Regions from separate parts of the Kitasatospora sp. NPDC001527 genome, predicted to be linked through region 2. Evidence: riboswitches for the same ligand, from Rfam matches in the RefSeq annotation. Region 2 holds a riboswitch; each other region holds the start of a gene.
The links. Region 2 has a riboswitch for cobalamin ahead of nicT (Nickel transporter NicT). Riboswitches for the same ligand answer to the same signal wherever they lie in the genome.

Region 1 (4,824 bases), on a different contig from region 2:
GCTCTGGTCCCCCTCGGATACCGCGTCGCTGCCATCACCAGCTGGGTCCAGGCACTCACCGCGTGCCTGCCCATGGTCTTCCTCGCCGTGGTGACGTGGATCAGCGCGCGGATGGCGGCCAGCGGGGCCATCACCGTAGGTGAGCTGGTGGCGGTCTACGGCTATGTTGCCGCGCTGCTGGTACCCGTCTCGTCCTTGATCGAAGGGGCGGACGACCTGCCGCGCGGGCTCGTCTCCGCACGGAGGGTGGTCGACATCCTGGCGCTCGCGCCGGCCCCCGAGGAGCACCGGACCCGGCTCGACCCCCCAGCCGCTCCCGGCCTGCTGCGCGACCCCGTATCGGGCCTGGTGGTGGCCCCGGGGAAGGTGACGGCTCTGGTCGGTGCCCGTCCCGACGAGCCGCGCGCCGTGGTGGACCGGCTGGCCGGCTACACGGACTCCGAGGCCTCCTGGGGGGACCTCAAGCTGTCCGACTGGGACCGCACGGCGCTCAGGCGGCACATCCTGCTCACGGACAACGAGGCCTACATGTTCCCGGGCCCCCTGCGTTCCGTCGTCTCCGGCAGCACCGGCAGCACCGGCCGCTGTGACGAGGACATCCGGCGGGCGCTGCACGCCGCCGCGGCGGAGGACATCATCGACGCGCTCCCCGACGGGCTCGACACCCGCCTGGAGAACCAGGCCCGCAACGTCTCGGGAGGACAGCGCCAGCGGCTGCAGCTGACGCGGGCCCTGCTCGCGGATCCGGCCGTGCTCCTGCTCGTGGAACCGACGTCGGCCCTGGACGCGCACACGGAGGCAACCGTCGCCGCCCGGGTGGCAGCGCACCGGCACGGGCGGACCACCCTCGTCGTCAGCACTTCGCCGCTCGTGCTCGGCCAGGCCGACGAAGTCGCCTACCTCGTGAACGGAAAGGTGCAGGCGACCGGTACGCACGGAGAGCTCCTCGCCGACCAGCCGGGATACGCGGCACTGGTGTTCCGCGGCAGCGCCGGGATCCCCGGCGAAGCCGCCGTGGCACAGCCCCTGGAAGGACAGTCCCGATGAGCAGGTCCGACAGGACGCCCCGCCTGCCGATCGCCGATGCCAGGACGGTTCGCCGGGCCGGCTGGCAGCTGATGAGGGACGACGCGGGCGCCGTCTGCGCGATGCTGCTGCTGACGTGCCTCGCCGCGCTCGCCGGCGCGGCCGGTCCCTGGCTCCTCGGCCGCATCGTGACCAGGGCCGAGTCCGGTGACCTGTCCGTCTCCGCGGTCGACGGACTGGCCGCGGCGGTTCTGGGCTTCTCGGCGGCCCGATTGGTGTTGTCGCGCTACGCGCGAGGTCTCTCCCATCGCTTCGGCGAGCGCGCGCTCGCCAGGCTCCGCGAGGAGGTCGTCGACCACACCCTCTCGCTGCCGGGGCGTGTCGCGGACGAGGTGAGCACCGGTGATCTGGTCACCCGTACCACCCTGGACGTCTCGACCGTCGCGGCCACGCTGCGCAATGCGGCTCCGGACATGTTCATCTCCGGCATCCAGGTCGTGTTCATCTTCGCCGCGGTCTTCCTCCTCGACCCGCTGCTCGGTCTCTGCTCGGTCGTGGGACTGCCGCTCGTGTGGGGGGTGAGCCGCTGGTACCTCGCGCGCTCCCGCGACGCCTACCTCGCCGAGGGAGCGGCCGCCGGCGATGTCTCCGAGATCCTCAACTCCACCGCCCACGGCGCCCGTACCGTCGAGGCCTACGGGCTGGGCGAACTGCGGAACAGCACCCTCGACGAGGCCATCGACACCACCTACCGCGCCGGCATGCGCACCCTCTCCCTGCGGACGGTGCTGTTCCCGGTCACCGAGTTCGCGCACACGCTGCCCATGGCGCTCATCCTGCTCGTGGGCGGGTTCGGCTACCTCAACGGCACGATCTCCCTGGGAGTCGTGGTGGCGGGCAGCCTGTACATGTGGCAGCTGGTCGACCCGCTCAACCAGATGCTCGTCTGGGTCGAACAACTGCAGCGCAGCGGCGCCTCGTTCGCCCGCATCAAGGGTGTCGGGCTGGTGTCGCACACAGCTGACGCTCCCGTGTCGGCCCCTGTGGACGACCTCATCGAGGTCAAGGGCGTGGGGTATTCCTACGTCCCCGGGCACGAGATCCTCAAGGACGTGGACCTGCTGGTCCGTCCCGGTGAACGGCTGGCGGTGGTCGGCCGGTCGGGAGCCGGCAAGTCCACCCTCGGCAAGCTGCTGTCCGGTGCGGACGTCCCTGACGCCGGCCACGTCCTGGTCGGCGGCGTGCCCGTCGCCGACCAGGCCGCGGCGGGCGAACTGGGCAACCGCATCGTCCTCATCACGCAACAGCACCACGTGTTCATGGGCACCCTCCGCGACAACATGACCATGGCCGCCCCCGAAGCCGACGACGAGGCCGTCCTCGCGGCCCTGCGGTCCGTGGAAGCGGACTGGGTGGCCGAACTGCCGGAGGGCCTGGACACCCCGCTGGGCTCGGGCGGAGTCGAACTGGAGGCCGCCCAGGCGCAGCAGCTCACCCTGGCCAGGGTGCATCTGGCGGACCCGCACACCCTGATCCTGGACGAGGCCACGTCACTGCTCGACCCGACGACGGCCCGGCAGGCGGAGCGGGCAGTGGCCGCCGTCCGGTCGGGCCGCACCGTCATCGCCATCGCCCACCGGCTGCAGACCGCACACGACGCCGATCGCATCGCCGTCATGGAGTCCGGCCGCATCGTCGAACTGGGCACCCACGACGAGCTGGTCGGCGCGGGCGGACCGTACTCGGATCTGTGGCGGTCGTGGAACGGCGAAAGGTGAGTCTTCGGCACGGCGTACGTCCCCGGGAGTTCGCGCATCAGTCGCGTGCCCGGGCTATCCGAGCCCGAACTGTCCAAACGACCGTCCCAGGTGCCGGGCGGCACCGACCCGACCGTGCCTGATACCTTGCAATCGCCGTGGTGTTCGGGAAACCGGTCTGAGTCCGGTGCGGCCCTCGCCACTGTTGCCGCGGAGTGCCGCGGCCCTCGCTGACCGGCTTCCCCAGCGGTCAGGGCCACTGGGCGGGCTGGATGAGCCGCCCGGGAAGGTCGGCCTCGGTGTGTCGATGCGGGAGCCAGGAGACCGGCCACGGCGCGACATGTTCCACGAGGGTTTTGGAGAACACGTGCCCAGCGGTCTTCCGCGTCCGTTCCGATCCATGCGTTCCGCACGCCCCGCAGGTCCGGTCCGTGCCGGCCGGGCGGTCGCGGCCGTCCTGTTCGCCGGCGTACTCGGCGCCTGCGCGGGCGCCCCCGCGCCCGTCGCGTCCAGCGCGACGACCGGAAGTGCCGAGCCCGTCCGTGTGGACAACTGCGGGACCACCGTGACCGTCGGCGCGCCGCCCGACCGGCTGGTGACGCTCAACCAGGGTGCCACCGAGGTCGCCCTGGCCCTCGGCCTGCAGTCCCGCATGGCCGGTACCGCCTATCTCGACGATTCCGTCCCGGAGAAGTGGAAGGCGGCCTACGACTCCGTTCCGGTGCTCTCCAAGGAGTACCCGACGAAGGAGAAGCTCCTCGCGGCCCGTCCCGGCTTCCTGTACGCCTCCTACTCCAGCGCGTTCACCGACAAGGTCGCGGGAAGCCGGGAGGAACTGCGCGGCCAGGGGATCCCGTCGTACCTGTCCCCGTTCGGCTGCTCGGACAGGAGCCAGGTGCCGCCGACGACCTGGCAGGCGATGTGGGGCGAACTGAACGACGTCGCCGAGGTCTTCGGTGTCACGGAGCGGGCCACCGCGATCCAGCGGCAGCAGGAGCAGCAGCTGGCCCGGTTCACGGCGACAGCCGCCGGCAAAGGCCTGAAGGTCCTGTGGTTCGACTCGGACACCAAGGCGCCGTACATCGGCGCCGGCCACGGCGGGCCCCAGCTGGTGCTCGACGCCGTCGGCGCCCGCAACGTCTTCGCGGACCTGCCCGGTTCCTGGCAGAACGTGAGCTGGGAGAAGGTCGTCGCCGCGGACCCGGACGCCGTCGTGCTCGCGGACGCCGACTGGGACACGGCCCAGTCCAAGATCGACTACCTGGAGAACGACCCGGTGCTGAGCAGGCTCACCGCCGTGCAGCGCAAGGCTTTCGTGGTGGTGCCGTTCTCGGAGTCGACGCCCGGCGTGCGGCTCGCCGACGGCGCCGCCCGGGTGTCCGAGGGGCTGGGCAAGCTGCGCCCGGGTTCATGACCACCGCAACCCGCCCCGCCGTGCGGCCCGCTGGTCCGGGCCGCGCGGCGGCGGCCCTGGCCGTCGGTGCGGCCCTGCTGCTGACCACGGTGCTCCTCGGTCTGGCCGTGGGCTCGCACCACGAGCCGGTCCGGACGGTGATCGATGTCGTGGCGCGCCGTCTCGGGCTGGGCGACCCGCACGTGACGCTGCTCGACGACCAGATCGTCTGGCAGCTCCGGCTGCCGCGGGTCCTGGGAGCGGCCGCCACCGGCGCCGGCCTCGCGGTCTGCGGTGCGGTGCTGCAGACGCTGACCGGGAACGACCTGGCCGATCCCTTCCTGCTCGGGATCTCGGACGGAGCCGCGGCCGGCGCGGTCACCGTGATCGTGCTCGGCGTCGGCGTGTCCGGCGCCCTGGGCACGGGCGCGGTGGCGACGGCGGCCTTCGCCGGTGCCCTGATCGCCGCCGTCGTCGTCCTGGCCCTGGCCGGCGCGCGCACCCGGTCGCTGCCGACCACCCGGACCGTGCTCGCGGGCATCGCCGTGGGACAGATGTGCGGGGCCTACACCTCGTTCGTCGTGCTGGTCCTCGGGGACCGCGACGCGGCGCGCGGTGTCATGGAGTGGACGCTGGGCTCGGTCGCCG
Region 2 (4,824 bases):
GGTGATGAAGAGCGGCACCTGGATCTCGGCGCCGGTCTCCAGCTTCGCCGGCTTGGTGCCACCGGTGGAGCGGTCGCCCTGGACGCCCGGCTCGGTCTCGGCGATGACGAGCTCGACCGCGGCCGGGAGCTCGATGTACAGCACCGCGCCCTCGTTCACGGCGACGAGCGCGTCGAAGCCCTCCAGCAGGTACTTGGCGGCGTCGCCGACGACGACCGGCTCGATGGCCAGCTGGTCGTAGGTGTCCATGTCCATGAACACGAAGTTCTCGCCGTCCTTGTACGAGAACTGCATGGTGCGCTTGTCGACGTTGGCGGTCTCGACCTTGGTGCCCGCGTTGAAGGTCTTGTCGACGACCTTGCCCGTCAGGACCTCCTTGAGCTTGGTACGCACGAAGGCCGGGCCCTTGCCGGGCTTGACGTGCTGGAACTCGACGACGGACCAGAGCTTGCCGCCCTCCAGCTTGAGGACCATGCCGTTCTTGAGATCGTTCGTGGAAGCCACGGGCGCACTTACTCCTGGATATAGCTGTCAAGGAACCAAGGGGTCGCGTCCTGTGGCACACCTGCGTCACAGGGCGAGGAGCTCCTTGGTGGTGATGGTGAGCAGCTCGGGCCCGCCCTCCTCCAGGGGGCGCACGACGAGCGTGTCCTCGATCCGGACCCCGCCCCGTCCCGGGAGGTGGACCCCCGGGCCGACGGTGACCGGCACGCGGCTGTCCAGTTTACCCATGTCCGTGGGACCGAGGCGCGGTGCCTCCCTCATCTCCAGGCCGATGCCGTGGCCGACCGGGTGCGGCGAGCCCTCGGTGTGCCCGGCCGCCCGGAGGATCTCCCGCGCGGCCCGGTCGGGCACGCACTGCTCGACCCCCGGCCCGAGCGCCTCCCGCCCGGCCCGCTGCGCGCGGAACACCAGCCGGTGCAGCTCCACCTGCCAGGGCGCCGGCGCCGCCCCGATCACGAAGGTGCGGGCGGTGGAGACCCCGTAGCCGCGGTACTGCGCGCCGAGCACCACGGTCAGGAAGTCGCCCTCCTCCACCCGCCGGTCGGTGGGCTGGTGCGCCTGCTGGCCGGAGTGGCTGCCGGTGCCGACCGAGACCGGGAAGGCCGCCCGGTCCGCGCCGTGGTCGATCATCCGGCGCTCCAGCTCCATCGCCAGGTGCCGCTCGGTGCGGCCGACCAGGATCGACTCCAGCAGTTCGCCGAGCGCCTGGTCGGCGATCTCCGCGGCGATCCGCAGGTCGGCGATCTCGTGCTCGTCCTTGACCACCCGCAGCCGCTCCACCGCCTGGCCCACGTCGCTCAGCCGCACCCCCTCGGCCAGCCCGGCCACCGCCCGGTGCCGGGTGACCGTCAGGTCGTGCTCCTCCACCGCGAGCCCGGCCACCCGCAGCCGGGCCGCGGCGGCGGCCGCGGCCAGCGCGGTGTCCGCCCCGGCCGCCACCGGCAGCTGGGTGACCTCGGGGGCGATCAGGTGCTCGCCGGTGTCGTCCGGCGGCAGGTCGTCCGGCAGCGCGAGCAGCGCCCGGTCCCGGGTCAGCAGCAGGCTCGCCCCGCACGGCGGGCACCCGGTGAGGTACCGCACGTTCGCCGCCCGGGTGATCAGCGCCGCGTCGGCCCCGGACGCACCACAGTGCTCCCGCAACCGCTCCCGCCGGCCCGCGTACCCATCAGCCATGCGTCGAGCCTACGAACCCGCCCCCCGATCCGCCCGCCGAACGCCCCCACCCGGGCCCCGCCCCGGCGCCGAGCCGGGCCCCGCTACAGCTTGCTCGCGGGCGCGTACTCCGCGCCCCCGGCGGGCTTCGGGGCCCACTTCTTCTCGACGCCGGCCAGGCGCCAGTAGGCGATGGCGGCGGCCCAGACCACCACGAACAGGCCGACGATCGCGTAGCCGACGTTGTCCAGGGAGATGTCCGCGATCCAGCCGGTCACCGGGTCGGTGAGGTCCAGCTTCTCGTGGAGGACGCCGACCAGTTCGATGGTGCCGATGATGAAGGCGACCGCGATGGACAGGCCGGTGATGGTCAGGTTGTAGTACACCTTCCGCACCGGGTTGGAGAACGCCCACTGGTAGGCGAAGTTCATGAAGGTGCCGTCCAGCGTGTCGAACAGGCTCATCCCGGCCGCGAAGAGCAGCGGCAGGCAGACGATCGCGTACCAGGGGAGGCCGGAGGCCGCGCCCGAGCCGGCCATCACCATCAGGGTGACCTCGGTCGCGGTGTCGAAGCCCAGGCCCAGCACCATGCCGACCGGGAACATCTGCCCGGGCCGGGTGATCGAGCGGGTCGCCCGGTTCAGCACCCGGGCCAGCAGGCCGCGGGCGTTCAGGTGCTCCTCCAGCTCGGCCTCGTCGAACCGCCCGGCCCGCATCGAGCGGAACACCCTGAGGATGCCGAACAGCGCGGCCAGGTTCAGCGCGCCGATCAGGTAGAGGAAGACGCCGGAGGCCGAGGTGCCGACCATGCCCAGCCACTGGTGGGTGGTCGAGTCGTCGTCCATCAGCGTGTTGGCCAGCTGCGCGCCACCCGCCACCAGGGCGGCCATCAGCACCACCATCGAGGAGTGCCCGAGCGCGAACCAGAAGCCCACCGAGACCGGGCGCTTGCCGTCCGCCATCAGCTTGCGGGTGGTGTTGTCGATCACCGCGATGTGGTCGGCGTCGAAGGCGTGCCGCATGCCGAGGGTGTAGGCGGTGATGCCCAGGCCCACCCCGAAGACCTGGGTGCCCACCTCGTACTTCTCCGGTGCGACCAGGAAGATCAGCGTGCCGAACGCCACCACGTGCATGGCGAGGATCACGCCCATCAGTCCGGCTGTGCGCAGGGTGTCCTCGCGGCGCCAGCGGAAGGCGGGCAGGGCGGCGGGCGGCGCCGCGGCCGCGGCGGTTTCGGGCAGGGTCATCTGCGGATCACGCTCCAGCACCTCGTGGAAAGACTTCGTGAGATGCCGCGGCCGGTCTCCTGGCTGACGGGGCTCCCGTACCCGCCTTCCCAGCCGCGCGAGGCGCCCAGTGGCGTCGTGGGTACGGACACTCTCCCCCGATCACAGTGGCGAGGGCCGCTCCGGACTGGGACCCCTGAGGGTCCGTCACCGGTCTTCCCGAGCACCACGGCGGGGAACACGGTAGGGGCCAGGGACAACGCTTGCAAGGCTGCGCACCTGCGCAGGTGTCCAGGATCACAGCCCGCCGCCTGCCAGAATGGGCCGTATGCATCTCGTACCGGCCGACCGCGCGGGCCACCGCACCATCGACGGCCACCGGGTCTGCGAGGCCATCGCCGCGATCGGCGACACGGCCCACGTCCGCTCCTGGGCCGACCGCTTCGCCCTGCTCGCCGACCCCGGCAGGCTCGCCCTCCTGCTCGCCCTGCACCGCACCGGCCCGCTCGCCGTGACCGACCTCGCGGTCGCCACCGGCATGCGCGACCCCGCCGTCTCCCAGGCCCTGCGGCTGCTGCGGACGGCCGGTGTGGTCGCCGGGGAGAAGGAGGGGCGTGTCGTGCGCTACCGGCTCGTGGACGCCACCCTGCGCCCCCTGCTCGACCAGTGCGCCGGTGACGCCCCCGCCGCGGCGGCGGGCTGACCCCCCGTCCGGCGTCCGTCCGGACGCCGCGCCCGGCCGGGCCCCGTTGCGTACGATCATGACGTGCTGAACCGCCGCCGGCTCCGGGCCCGGCCCGACGACGACCGCTGGAACACCCGGCCCGCCCGGGCCCGTGTCCTGGCGGTGGCCCGCACCCTCACCTCGGCGACCCGCGTCCTGGACGTCCTCACCCTGCTGCGCGAACTGGACGGCATCGGCTTCTCCGTCACCGTCAACCCCGGCTCCGCGTTCGCCGCCGGCCTCGACGACTACCTCCGCGCCCAGCCCGGCCTGACCGTCCTGCCCTGGCGGGACGCCGTCCGCAGGCCCTTCGACCTCGCCGTCGCCTGCGCCGTCCACGCCTCGATGCACCGGCTGCGCGCACCCCTCGTCGTCCTGCCGCACGGCGCCGGCTACAACCGCCTGGTCCCCGAGTCCACCGGCGACACGGTGACCTCCGCCGGGCTCTCCCGGCGCGAGCTCACCCACCGCGGCCGGGTCTTCCCCGCCGTCATCGGCCTCTCCCACCGGGAACAGTTCGAGCGCCTGCGGGCCGCCTGCCCCGAGGCCCTGCCCCGCGCCCGCGAGGTCGGCGACCCGTGCTTCGACCGGATGCTCGCCTCACTCGCCGCCCGCGACGGCTACCGGGCCGCCCTCGGCGCGGTCGACGGCCGCCGGCTCGTCGTGGTCAACTCCACCTGGAGCGAGCACTCGCTGCTGGGCCGCCATCCGGGCCTGCCGCTGCGACTGGTCGAACAGCTGCCCGCCGACGAGTACGCCGTCGCCGTCGTCCTGCACCCCAACGTCTGGGCCCGGCACGACCCGCGTGCCCTGCTCGCCGCCGCCGAACGCCGCGGCCTGCGGCTCGTCCCGCCGGACCAGGGCTGGCAGGCCACCCTGATCGCCGCCGACTGCGTGATCGGCGACCACGGCTCGGTCTCCTTCTACGGCGCCGCCCTGGAACGCCGCACCCTGCTGGTCGCCACCGGCGCCGCCGAACTCGACCCCCGCTCCCCCGGCTACGCCTTCGGCCAGACCGCCCCGGCCCTCGACCCCGACGGCGACCTGCTCGCCCAGCTCGAACGGGCGATGGCCGACCAGGACCCGGCCGCCCTGCGCCCGGTCACCGACCGCTCGCTGGGCCGGCGCGGCGAGTCCGCCCGGCTGCTGCGCGACCTGCTCCTCGCCCACCTGCCCGGCATCGAGCAGCCGCCCGGTGACCCGCGGCCGCTGCCCTAC
Region 3 (4,824 bases), on a different contig from region 2:
CCAACCGGTCGCGCCGGTACTGCTCGGACCGCTGCGCGACCCGCGCCAACGTCGCCGCCTACCGCGCCCGCAAGCGCCTGGAGGCCGCGGCCGCGGCCGGCGGCGCGGAAGGTTAGGGCGCGCCCCGCAGTTCCTCCGGGCGGACCCAGACGCCGAGGCGGCGGGCCAGCCCGGGGACCCTGGCGAGCGGCCCGGAGAGCAGCAGCCGCTCCAGCCGGCGGCCGGGCGCCAGCCAGACCGGGCGCGGGCGCAGCCGCAGCAGCACCCGGCCGAGCACCAGCTCGTCCGGCACCGCGCCGTAGCTGCGGCTGTCGCTGTCCACCGGCCGGTTGTCGGAGAGCAGCCACCAGCCCTTGGGGCGCCGCCCGTCGGCGCGCTTGACCACCAGCAGGTTCTGCTGGAACGGGTGGCGGAAGACCACCACCGCGCCGGGCCGGATCCGCGCGCCGTACCGCACCAGGAGCTGGTCACCGTCACGCAGGGTCGGCACCATCGAGTCCCCCGCCACGTCGATCAGCCCGAACGGCGCGCCGCCCGCCGGGGGCCCCTCCTCCGCTTCCGCGCTCCGTGCCACGACTCCTCCTCCCGGACCGCGTCCCACCGCGTCCCGCTGTCGCACACCAGTCTGCCGCACCGGACACCGCCCGCCGATGTCCGGAATCACCCGGTTCCGGCTCCGCCTTTTGCCCTAGGCCCGCCGCCCGACCGAGAAACCGCAGGGCCCGAAGGGTAATCTCGGGCGCGGGAAGACGATCTAAGGAAGGACTCCCATGTTCTCTCGTCTGTTTGCACCGCGCGCCACCGCCCACGCCCACTGCGACCTGCCCTGCGGTGTGTACGACCCGGCCCAGGCCCGCCTTGAGGCCGAGTCCGTGAAGGCCACCCAGGAGAAGTACCAGGCCAACGAGGACGCGCACTTCCGCGCCCGCGCCATCATCATCAAGGAGCAGCGCGCCGAGGCCGTCAAGCACCACATCTCGGTGCTGTGGAGCGACTACTTCAAGGCCCCGCACTTCGAGAAGTACCCGCAGCTGCACCAGCTGATCAACGACACCCTGAAGGCCGCCTCGGCCGCCAAGGCGTCCACCGACCCGGCCACCGGCCAGGCGCTGCTCGACCTCATCGCCGAGGTCGACAAGATCTTCTGGGAGACCAAGCAGGGCTGATCCCCGCTCACTCCATCTTTCGAGCGCCCCCCGTCCGCACGCCGGACGGGGGGCGCTCGTGTGGTCCCGGCCGCAGTGCTCTCACCCGCTCGCCTCCGGGGCGCTCGGGGCGGGGCGGTAAGGGATGCCTGCCCTTGGCGCTTGTTATGCTGCCAGGGCGTCCCGAGGGGGAAGCCGGTGAGAATCCGGCGCTGACCCGCAACGGTAAACGGTGCCCCGCGCCCGTGAGCCCGATCGCCCGAGGACGCCGACCTCCCGACAACTCGCCGTGGACTGCGAGGGGATGGCGCCCCGGCACACCCGCGCCCGGGCGTGCCGCCCCGTGCCGTGCGCGGCCCGAGGCAAGGCGCGCCCACCAGTGAGCAGCACCGCGACCGCACCGGCCACCGCCGCGGCCCCACCGGGCCCGCGCCGAACACCCGCGGTCCCGCTGGCCGCCGCCCTCGCCCTGGCGCTGCTGGTCTCCCTGGTCTGCGCCGTCGCGGTCGGCTCCTCCGGACTCGGCTGGAGCCAGGTCCTGCGGCTGCTGCGCGCCGGACTGACGGGCGGCCGGCTGGAGGCCGACGAGGCCGCCGCCTACGCGATCGTCTGGGAGATCCGGCTGCCGCGCGCCGTCCTGGCCGCGGTGGTCGGCGCCGGACTCGCCGCCACCGGGGTCGCCGTCCAGGCGATGGTCCGCAACGCGCTCGCCGACCCCTTCGTGCTGGGCATCTCCTCCGGTGCCTCGGTCGGCGCCAACGCCGTGCTGATGCTGGGCGCCTTCGCCTCGCTCGGCGTCTGGGCGCTGTCCGCCTCCGCCTTCGCCGCCGCCCTGCTCGCCATGGTGCTGGTCTACCTGACGGCCCGTACCGCCCACGGGCTCACCCCGCTGCGACTGGTGCTCACCGGCACCGCGATGTCCTACGGCTTCTCCGCGCTGACGGCGCTGATGGTCTTCGCCGCCGCCCGCGGCGAGGCCGCCCGCTCCGCGATGATGTGGCTGCTCGGCAGCCTCGGCGGGGCGACCTGGGGCTCGGTGCCGATCGCCGCCGTCACCGTGCTGGCCGGTCTGGCGTACCTGGCCTGCGCCGCCGGGCGGCTGGACGCGCTGGCGATGGGCGACGAGACGGCCGCCTCGCTCGGCGTGGACCCGGACCGGCTGCGCCGCGAGCTGTTCGTGGTCACCGCGGCCGTCACCGGCACCGTGGTCGCGGTCAGCGGGGCGATCGGCTTCGTCGGACTGATGGTCCCGCACCTGGTGCGGATGCTGGTCGGCGCCGGCCACCGCCGGGTGCTGCTGGTCGCGCCGCTCGCCGGAGCGCTGCTGCTGGTCTGGGTGGACATCGTCTCCCGCACCCTGCTGGCGCCCGCCGAGCTGCCGGTCGGCGTGGTCACCGCGGCCCTCGGGGTGCCCTGCTTCCTGCTGCTGATGCGCCGTCGCGGCTACTCCTTCGGAGGTGGCCGGTGACCGCCCTCCCCACCACCGCCCTCCCCACCGCCGCCCTGGACCTCGCCGTCGACGGGGTCTCGGTCGACCTGGCCGGCGTCCGGCTGGTGCACGACGTCACGCTGACCGCCGCCGCCGGCCAGGTGGTCGGCCTGATCGGCCCGAACGGCAGCGGCAAGTCCACCCTGCTGCGCTGCGTCTACCGGGCGCTGCGGCCCGCCGCCGGCGCCGTCCTGCTGGGCGGCGACGAGCTGCACGCGCTCGCCCCGCGCGAGGCCGCCCGCCGGGTGGCGGCGCTGCCGCAGGAGCACTCCGCCGAGTTCGACTTCACGGTGGCCGAGGTGGTCGGCATGGGCCGGCTGCCGCACCGGCGCGGTGCCCTGGCCGGGCCGTCCGCCGGGGACGCGGACCGCTGCGCCGAGGCGCTGCGCCGGGTCGGCGCCGCGCACCTGGCCGCCCGGGGCTTCCTGAGCCTGTCCGGCGGCGAGAAGCAGCGGGTGCTGATCGCCCGCGCACTCGTCCAGGAGCCCCGGGTGCTGGTCCTCGACGAGCCCACCAACCACCTGGACATCGCCCACCAGCTGGAGGTGCTGGCACTCGTCCGGGAGGCCGGGCCGACGGTGCTCACCGCGCTGCACGACCTCAACCTGGCCGCCGGGCACTGCGATCTGCTCTACGTGGTCGCGGACGGCCGGATCGTCGCCTCCGGGCCGCCCGCCGAGGTGCTCGAACCCGGGCTGCTGGCCGAGGTGTTCAGGGTCCGCGCGACGCCCGTGCGGCACCCGGTCACCGGCGCCCTCCAGTTGCTCCTCGACCGCCTGCCGTAGCCCCCCCGTCCCCGTCCTTCCGCTCGCCCCTTCCCCGAGGACCTCCCATGCGTACCAAGGCCGTTGCCGCCGCCGCCCTGCTCGCCCTCGCGCTCACCGGCTGCGGCGCCGAGATCGCCCCGCGCGGCGACGGCGCCGCCACCGCCTCCGCCCACTACCCGGTGACCGTGGAGAACTGCGGCACCAAGGTCACCTTCAAGGAGAAGCCGGCCCGCACGGTGACCAACGACGTCGGCATCACCGAACTGATGTTCGCGCTCGGCCTGGAGGACCGGATGGCCGGCTACGTGATGCCGGACGACAAGGGCCGGGTGGACCGGGTCGCCTGGAAGGACGCCTACCAGCGCGCGACCTGGCTCTCCAAGGACCGGATCACCAAGGAGATCGCGCTGGAGGCCAGGGCCGACCTGGTCTTCGCCGGCTGGCACTACGGCTTCGACGAGGGCGCCGGCTTCACCCCGCAGACGCTGTCCGGCCTGGGCATCGGCTCCTACGTGCTCAGCGAGTCCTGCCGCAGCGGCAAGGGCCCGGAGCGCGGGGTGATGTCCCCGCTCGACGCGCTCTACACCGACCTGGCCAACCTGGGCGAGATCTTCGACGTCCGGGACCGGGCCGACCGGCTGATCGCCGACTTCAGGGCGCAGATCGCCGCCGTCCCCGAGCCCGCGCACCGGCCGGGCGTCTTCCTGTACGACAGCGGCGAGGACAAGCCGTACACCTCGGGCCGGTTCGCCGCCCCGGAGGAGATCATCGCCAAGGCCGGCGGGCGCAACGTGATGGGCGACGTCGCCGACTCCTGGACCACGGTGGGCTGGGAGAGCGTGGTCCAGCGCGACCCCGAGGTGATCGTGATCAACAACTACGGCACCCCGGACGCCGGGGCGAAGCGGAAGTTCCTGAAGTCCTTCCCGCCGCTGGCCGGCGTCTCGGCCGTCCGCAACGACCGGATCTTCGTCCTCGACTACGTCGACCTGGTCGAGAGCCCGCGCAACCCGGCCGCGATCACCGCTCTGGCCGCCTACCTGCGGACCGTCCCGGCGCCCTGAGCCCGGGGGCCGTCCCACCGCCGTCCGCACCGCCCCGCGGCCGGTTCCGACCGGCGTACGCTCAACAGTACGAGCCGACGGAACCGACCGGAGGAGCGAGAACATGACCACCATGGCCGCACCGTCCGCCTTCGACGTCCGGGCCCTGCGCGAGGGCATCGAGCGCGCCGACGCCCGGGCCCTGCTGGCGCTCTACGCGGACGACGCCGAACTGCGCGTGGTCGACCGCAAGACCCAGCCCAGCCACCCGCTGGTGATGCACGGCCGGGACGAGATCGGCGCGATGCTGGACGACCTCTACGGCCGCGAGATGAGCCACACCCTGGAACAGGTGGTGGTCCAGGAGGACCGCCTCGCCT
Region 4 (4,824 bases), on a different contig from region 2:
GGGTGGGCCGGTATTCCGCCCCGTTCCGCGCGGCGGGGGGGGCGGAACGGGTTTCGGCGGGGGGTCAGCAGAACGGGGTGAGCCAGCGGCGGAGGGTCTCGGCGTAGCGGTCCGGATCGGTGTTCCAGAGGGCGGCGTGGTCACCCCCCGGGAAGGCCTGGAGGTTGACCACGTCCGGGCGGCGGCGGGCCAGGCGCTCGGCGGCGGAGAACGGCGCCACCGGGTCGTCGGGGCCGTGCAGCACCAGGGTGGGCACCCGCAGGTCCGTACCCTCGGCGAGGCGGGCGAAGTCGGCCAGATCCACGCCGGTGCGGCCCTGGGCGGCGAGCGCGCCGAGTTCGGCGGCCGCGCCCCGGAAACCGGAGCGGGCGGCGTCCCGGCGGGCGGTGGCCGGCCAGTCCAGGACCGGCGAGTCCAGGACCAGGCTGCTGATCGAGGGGGCGAGGTCCGAGCGGGCGGCGGTCTGCAGGGCCATCGTGGCGCCGAGCGACCAGCCGTAGAGGACGACCCGGCCCGCGCCGCCGTCCAGAGCGGTGCGCACCGCCGCCTCGACGTCGCGCCACTCCGTCTCGCCGAAGTGGCCGAGGCCGTCCGGGGAGGCCGGGGCGCCGGCGTCGCCGCGGTAGGTGACGGCGAGGACGGGCAGGCCCAGGCGCTGCAGCTCGGACAGGACGGGCAGGCTCTGCTCCCGATCGGCGCCGGGGCCGTGCACCAGGACCACCCAGGTGCCGCGCTTGCCGTCCAGCCGCCAGGCGGGCATGGTGCCGAGCTCGCCCTCGACGGCGGTCTCGGCGAACGGCAGGCCGAGCGCCCGGGCCGGGTCGCCGAGGTGGACGCGGGGGGTGAAGCGGACCTCGGTGCCGGCTGTGAGGGTGCCGCGGTCGGCGCGCACCAGGCGGCGGGTGACGTCCGCGTCGTCGCGGCGCAGCACCTCCTCGACGACGGCGTGGCCGTCCTCGCCCCACTCGACGGCCCAGCGGCCGGGGCGCTCGCTCACGGCGGTGCGGGTGAAGGTGACCTCTCCGGCGCCGAGGCCGCGGACCAGCACCGGGCCGGTCCGCTCGCGGGCACCGGCGGCCGGGCGGACCATCCGCTCGGAGGCCCGGCGGCCGATCACCAGAACGGCGGCCCCGGTGCCGACGGCTGCGGCCGCCACGGTGGCCGCGATTCCCCAACGCATACTCGCTCCCCGCTGCTCGGTGTCTGGACCCACTCCTCAGCCCAGTCCACTCGCGCGGGCGGAGGGAAGCCAGTAGGACACGGCCGTACGGGTTGTTCCGGGATGAAAATCACACGGGGAGTCAGTAGACCGGTCTGCATATTCAGGGGCGGCGCACGGTGTGACCAACACCGTCCACGACCTCGGTTGACTCCCGGTTCGGGCCCGTGATGGGATCCTTCAGCCAATACGGAGGCATGCAGAGGAAGCCGGTGCGAGTCCGGCGCGGTCCCGCCACTGTCACCGGGGAGCACGACCGGAACACGCCACGGCGGGCCGTCAGAAGCCGCTGGAAGGCCCGGAGTGTGCGTCCGACCCGGAAGCCAGGAGACTCTCGCCCCCCGTTCGTCGATCCAGGGCGCGGACCCTGAGTGAGGACACGCACGCGATGCTGCGCCCTGCCGTGCACCCGCTGAGCGGGGCCGCCGCCTTCGGCGCGGGCGCCGTCGCCGGGTACCTGGCCGACGCCCGGTTCGGCGACCCCCGCCGCGGCCACCCGGTGGCCGGCTTCGGCTCCGCCGCCGGCCGGCTGGAGCACCTGCTCTGGCGCGACCACCGCGCCGTCGGCACCGCCTTCACCGCCCTGACCGTGGGCACCGTCGCGGCCGGGGCGATCGCCGCCGACCGGCTGCTGGCCCGCCGTCCGCCCGGCCGGGCCGCGCTCGCCGCCGCCGCGACCTGGACGGTGCTCGGCGGCACCTCACTGACCCGCGAGGCCCGCGCCATCGGCCGCTCGCTCGCCGCCGGAGACCTGACGGCCGCCCGCGCGCGGCTGCCGCACCTGTGCGGGCGCGACCCCAGCGCGCTGGACGAGCGGCAGCTGGCCCGCGCGGTCGTCGAGTCGGTGGCCGAGAACACCGCCGACGCCGTGGTCAACGCCCTGGTCTGGGGCGGTCTCGCGGGCACGCCCGGCCTGCTGGCGTTCCGCGCGGTGAACACCCTGGACGCGATGGTCGGTCACCGCTCGCCGCGCTACGCCCGGTTCGGCTGGGCCTCGGCGCGGCTGGACGACGTGGCGGGCTGGCCGGGCGCGCGGCTGACCGCGCTGCTGACGGTGGCCGCCGCGCCCGCGCCGCGCACCGCCTGGCGGGTCTGGCGGCGCGACGGCTCGGCACACCCCAGCCCGAACGCCGGCCAGGCCGAGTCGGCCTTCGCCGGCGCGGTGGGCGTGCGCCTCGGCGGCACGCTGCGGTACGGGGAGCGCGTCGAGCACCGCCCCGTGCTGGGAGGGGAACTGCGCCCCGTCGGGGTGGAGGACATCGAACGGGCCTGCGTGCTCTCCCGGCGGGTGAGCGCGCTGGCCCTGGGTACGACGGTCGCCGGGCACCTGCTGCTGCGGGCGGCGCTGGGCGGGAAGCGGAGGGTTGGGTCATGAGCAAGGCGCTGCTGGTCGCCGGGACGACCTCGGACGCCGGCAAGAGCGTGGTCACCGCGGGCATCTGCCGCTGGCTGGCCCGGCAGGGTGTCTCCGTCGCGCCGTTCAAGGCGCAGAACATGTCGCTGAACTCCTTCGTCACCGCGGACGGCGCCGAGATCGGCCGTGCCCAGGCGATGCAGGCCCAGGCGGCCCGGGTCGAGCCGGAGGCGGCGATGAACCCGGTGCTGCTCAAGCCCGGCGGGGACGGGCGCAGCCAGGTGGTGCTGCTGGGCCGGCCGGTCGCCGAGGTCGGCGCGCTGGACTACCGGGAGCGCAAGCCGGTGCTGCTGGAGCGCGCCCTGGAGTGCCTGGCGGACCTCAGGCGCCGCTTCGACGTGGTGGTCTGCGAGGGCGCGGGCTCCCCCGCCGAGATCAACCTGCGCGACCGCGACATCGCCAACATGGGCCTGGCGACCGCCGCCGGGCTTCCGGTCGTGGTGGTCGGCGACATCGACCGCGGCGGGGTCTTCGCGGCGATGTACGGGACGCTGGCGCTGCTGTCGGCCGAGGACCAGCGGCACGTGGTGGGCTGGTTCGTCAACAAGTTCCGCGGCGATGCCCGGCTGCTCGCCCCCGGGCTGGAGATGCTGCGCGAGCTGACCGGCCGTCCGGTGCTGGGCACCCTGCCGATGCTGCCGGACCTGTGGCTGGACGCCGAGGACTCGCTCGACCTGTCCACCGTCGTCGACCGGACCGCCGCGCGCGGACCGCTCGGCGCGGACGTGCTGCGGGTGGCCGTGCTGCGCTTCCCCCGGCTGTCCAACTTCACCGATCTGGACGCGCTCGCCCAGGAGCCCGGGGTGCTGGTCCGCTGGGCCACCCGCCCGGAGGAGCTGGCCGACGCCGACCTGGTGGTGCTGCCCGGCACCCGGGCCACCGTCGCGGACCTCGGCTGGCTGCGCGAGCGCGGCCTGGAGCCGGTGCTGAGGGCCAGGGCGGCGGCCGGGCAGCCGCTGCTCGGGGTCTGCGGCGGCTACCAGATGCTGGCGCACTCGATCGTGGACGAGGTCGAGTCGAAGGCGGGCGCGGTGGAGGGCCTCGGGCTGCTGCCGACCCGGGTGCGGTTCGGCGCCGGGAAGGTGCTCGCCCGGCCCGTCGGGGAGGCCTTCGGGGAGCGGGTCGAGGGCTACGAGATCCACCACGGCGTCGTCACCGTCGAGGACGGGGAGCCGTTCGTCTCCGATGGCGAGGGACGCGGTCTGGACGGTTGCCGGGTGGGCTCGGTGTGGGGGACGACCTGGCACGGCGTGCTGGAGAACGACGGCTTCCGGCGCGCGCTGCTGCGCGAGGCCGCGGCGGCCGCCGGCCGGGCGTTCGTGCCCGCGCCGGACACCTCGTTCGCCGCCGCGCGGGAGGCCCGGCTGGACCGGCTGGGCGAGCTGATCGAGGAGCACGCGGACACCGACGCGTTGTGGAAGCTGATCGAGGGCGGGGTGCCGGCGGCCGGATCGCTGCCGACCCTTGCGCCCGGGGCCCCTGGGAGCATGCATGAGTGACGTCCGATACCCGTTCACCGCCATCGTCGGCATGGCCGACCTGCGGCTCGGCCTGCTGCTGAACGCCGTCTCCCCGGCGGTCGGCGGGGTGCTGGTGCGCGGCGAGAAGGGCACCGCCAAGTCGACCATGGTGCGCGCGCTGGCCGGGCTGCTGCCGTCCATCGCGACCGTCGACGGCTGCCGCTTCGCCTGCGACCCGGCGGCGCCGGACCCGCAGTGCCCGGACGGCGCGCACGGCGGCGCCCCGGCCTCGCCGCGCCCGGCCCGGCTGGTCGAGCTGCCGGTCGGCGTCTCCGAGGACCGGATCGTCGGCTCGCTGGACCTGGAGCGGGCGCTCGCCGAGGGCGTCAAGGCCTACGAGCCGGGCCTGCTGGCCCAGGCGCACCGCGGCGTGCTCTACATCGACGAGGTGAACCTGCTGCAGGACCACGTGGTGGACCTGCTGCTGGACGCCGCCGCGATGGGCCGCTCCTACGTCGAGCGCGAGGGCGTGTCGGTGCGGCACGCGGCGCGCTTCCTGCTGGTCGGCACGATGAACCCGGAGGAGGGCGAGCTGCGGCCGCAGCTGCTCGACCGGTTCGGCCTGACGGTGGAGATCGCCGCGACCCGGGAGCCGGCGGAGCGGGCCGAGGTGGTGCGCCGCCGGCTCGCCTACGACGCCGACCCGGCCGCGTTCGCCGCCCGGTTCGCCG

Region 1: linked by a shared signal. The riboswitch ahead of ABT238_RS15270 (ABC transporter substrate-binding protein) and the one ahead of nicT (Nickel transporter NicT) in region 2 are both predicted to bind cobalamin.
Region 3: linked by a shared signal. The riboswitch ahead of ABT238_RS31390 (FecCD family ABC transporter permease) and the one ahead of nicT (Nickel transporter NicT) in region 2 are both predicted to bind cobalamin.
Region 4: linked by a shared signal. The riboswitch ahead of ABT238_RS10695 (cobalamin biosynthesis protein) and the one ahead of nicT (Nickel transporter NicT) in region 2 are both predicted to bind cobalamin.

Annotation. Positions count from the first base shown of each region.
Region 1 covers NZ_JBEPAM010000012.1:74,084-78,907, reverse strand. The annotation lists gene ABT238_RS15280 (ABC transporter transmembrane domain-containing protein) at 1-1,047, shown strand, start outside; gene ABT238_RS15275 (ABC transporter ATP-binding protein) at 1,044-2,804, shown strand; cobalamin riboswitch at 2,926-3,130, shown strand; gene ABT238_RS15270 (ABC transporter substrate-binding protein) at 3,184-4,197, shown strand; gene ABT238_RS15265 (FecCD family ABC transporter permease) at 4,194-4,824, shown strand, end outside.
Region 2 covers NZ_JBEPAM010000037.1:24,518-29,341, forward strand. The annotation lists gene efp (elongation factor P) at 1-504, opposite strand, end outside; gene ABT238_RS27525 (M24 family metallopeptidase) at 571-1,677, opposite strand; gene nicT (Nickel transporter NicT) at 1,761-2,903, opposite strand; cobalamin riboswitch at 2,936-3,128, opposite strand; gene ABT238_RS27535 (ArsR/SmtB family transcription factor) at 3,211-3,585, shown strand; gene ABT238_RS27540 (hypothetical protein) at 3,649-4,824, shown strand, end outside.
Region 3 covers NZ_JBEPAM010000048.1:34,623-39,446, reverse strand. The annotation lists gene ABT238_RS31405 (CGNR zinc finger domain-containing protein) at 1-116, shown strand, start outside; gene sodX (nickel-type superoxide dismutase maturation protease) at 113-493, opposite strand; gene sodN (superoxide dismutase, Ni) at 771-1,166, shown strand; cobalamin riboswitch at 1,291-1,418, shown strand; gene ABT238_RS31390 (FecCD family ABC transporter permease) at 1,525-2,613, shown strand; gene ABT238_RS31385 (ABC transporter ATP-binding protein) at 2,649-3,419, shown strand; gene ABT238_RS31380 (ABC transporter substrate-binding protein) at 3,467-4,465, shown strand; gene ABT238_RS31375 (nuclear transport factor 2 family protein) at 4,569-4,824, shown strand, end outside.
Region 4 covers NZ_JBEPAM010000007.1:287,377-292,200, reverse strand. The annotation lists gene ABT238_RS10700 (alpha/beta hydrolase) at 65-1,180, opposite strand; cobalamin riboswitch at 1,375-1,573, shown strand; gene ABT238_RS10695 (cobalamin biosynthesis protein) at 1,608-2,594, shown strand; gene ABT238_RS10690 (cobyric acid synthase) at 2,591-4,132, shown strand; gene ABT238_RS10685 (putative cobaltochelatase) at 4,125-4,824, shown strand, end outside.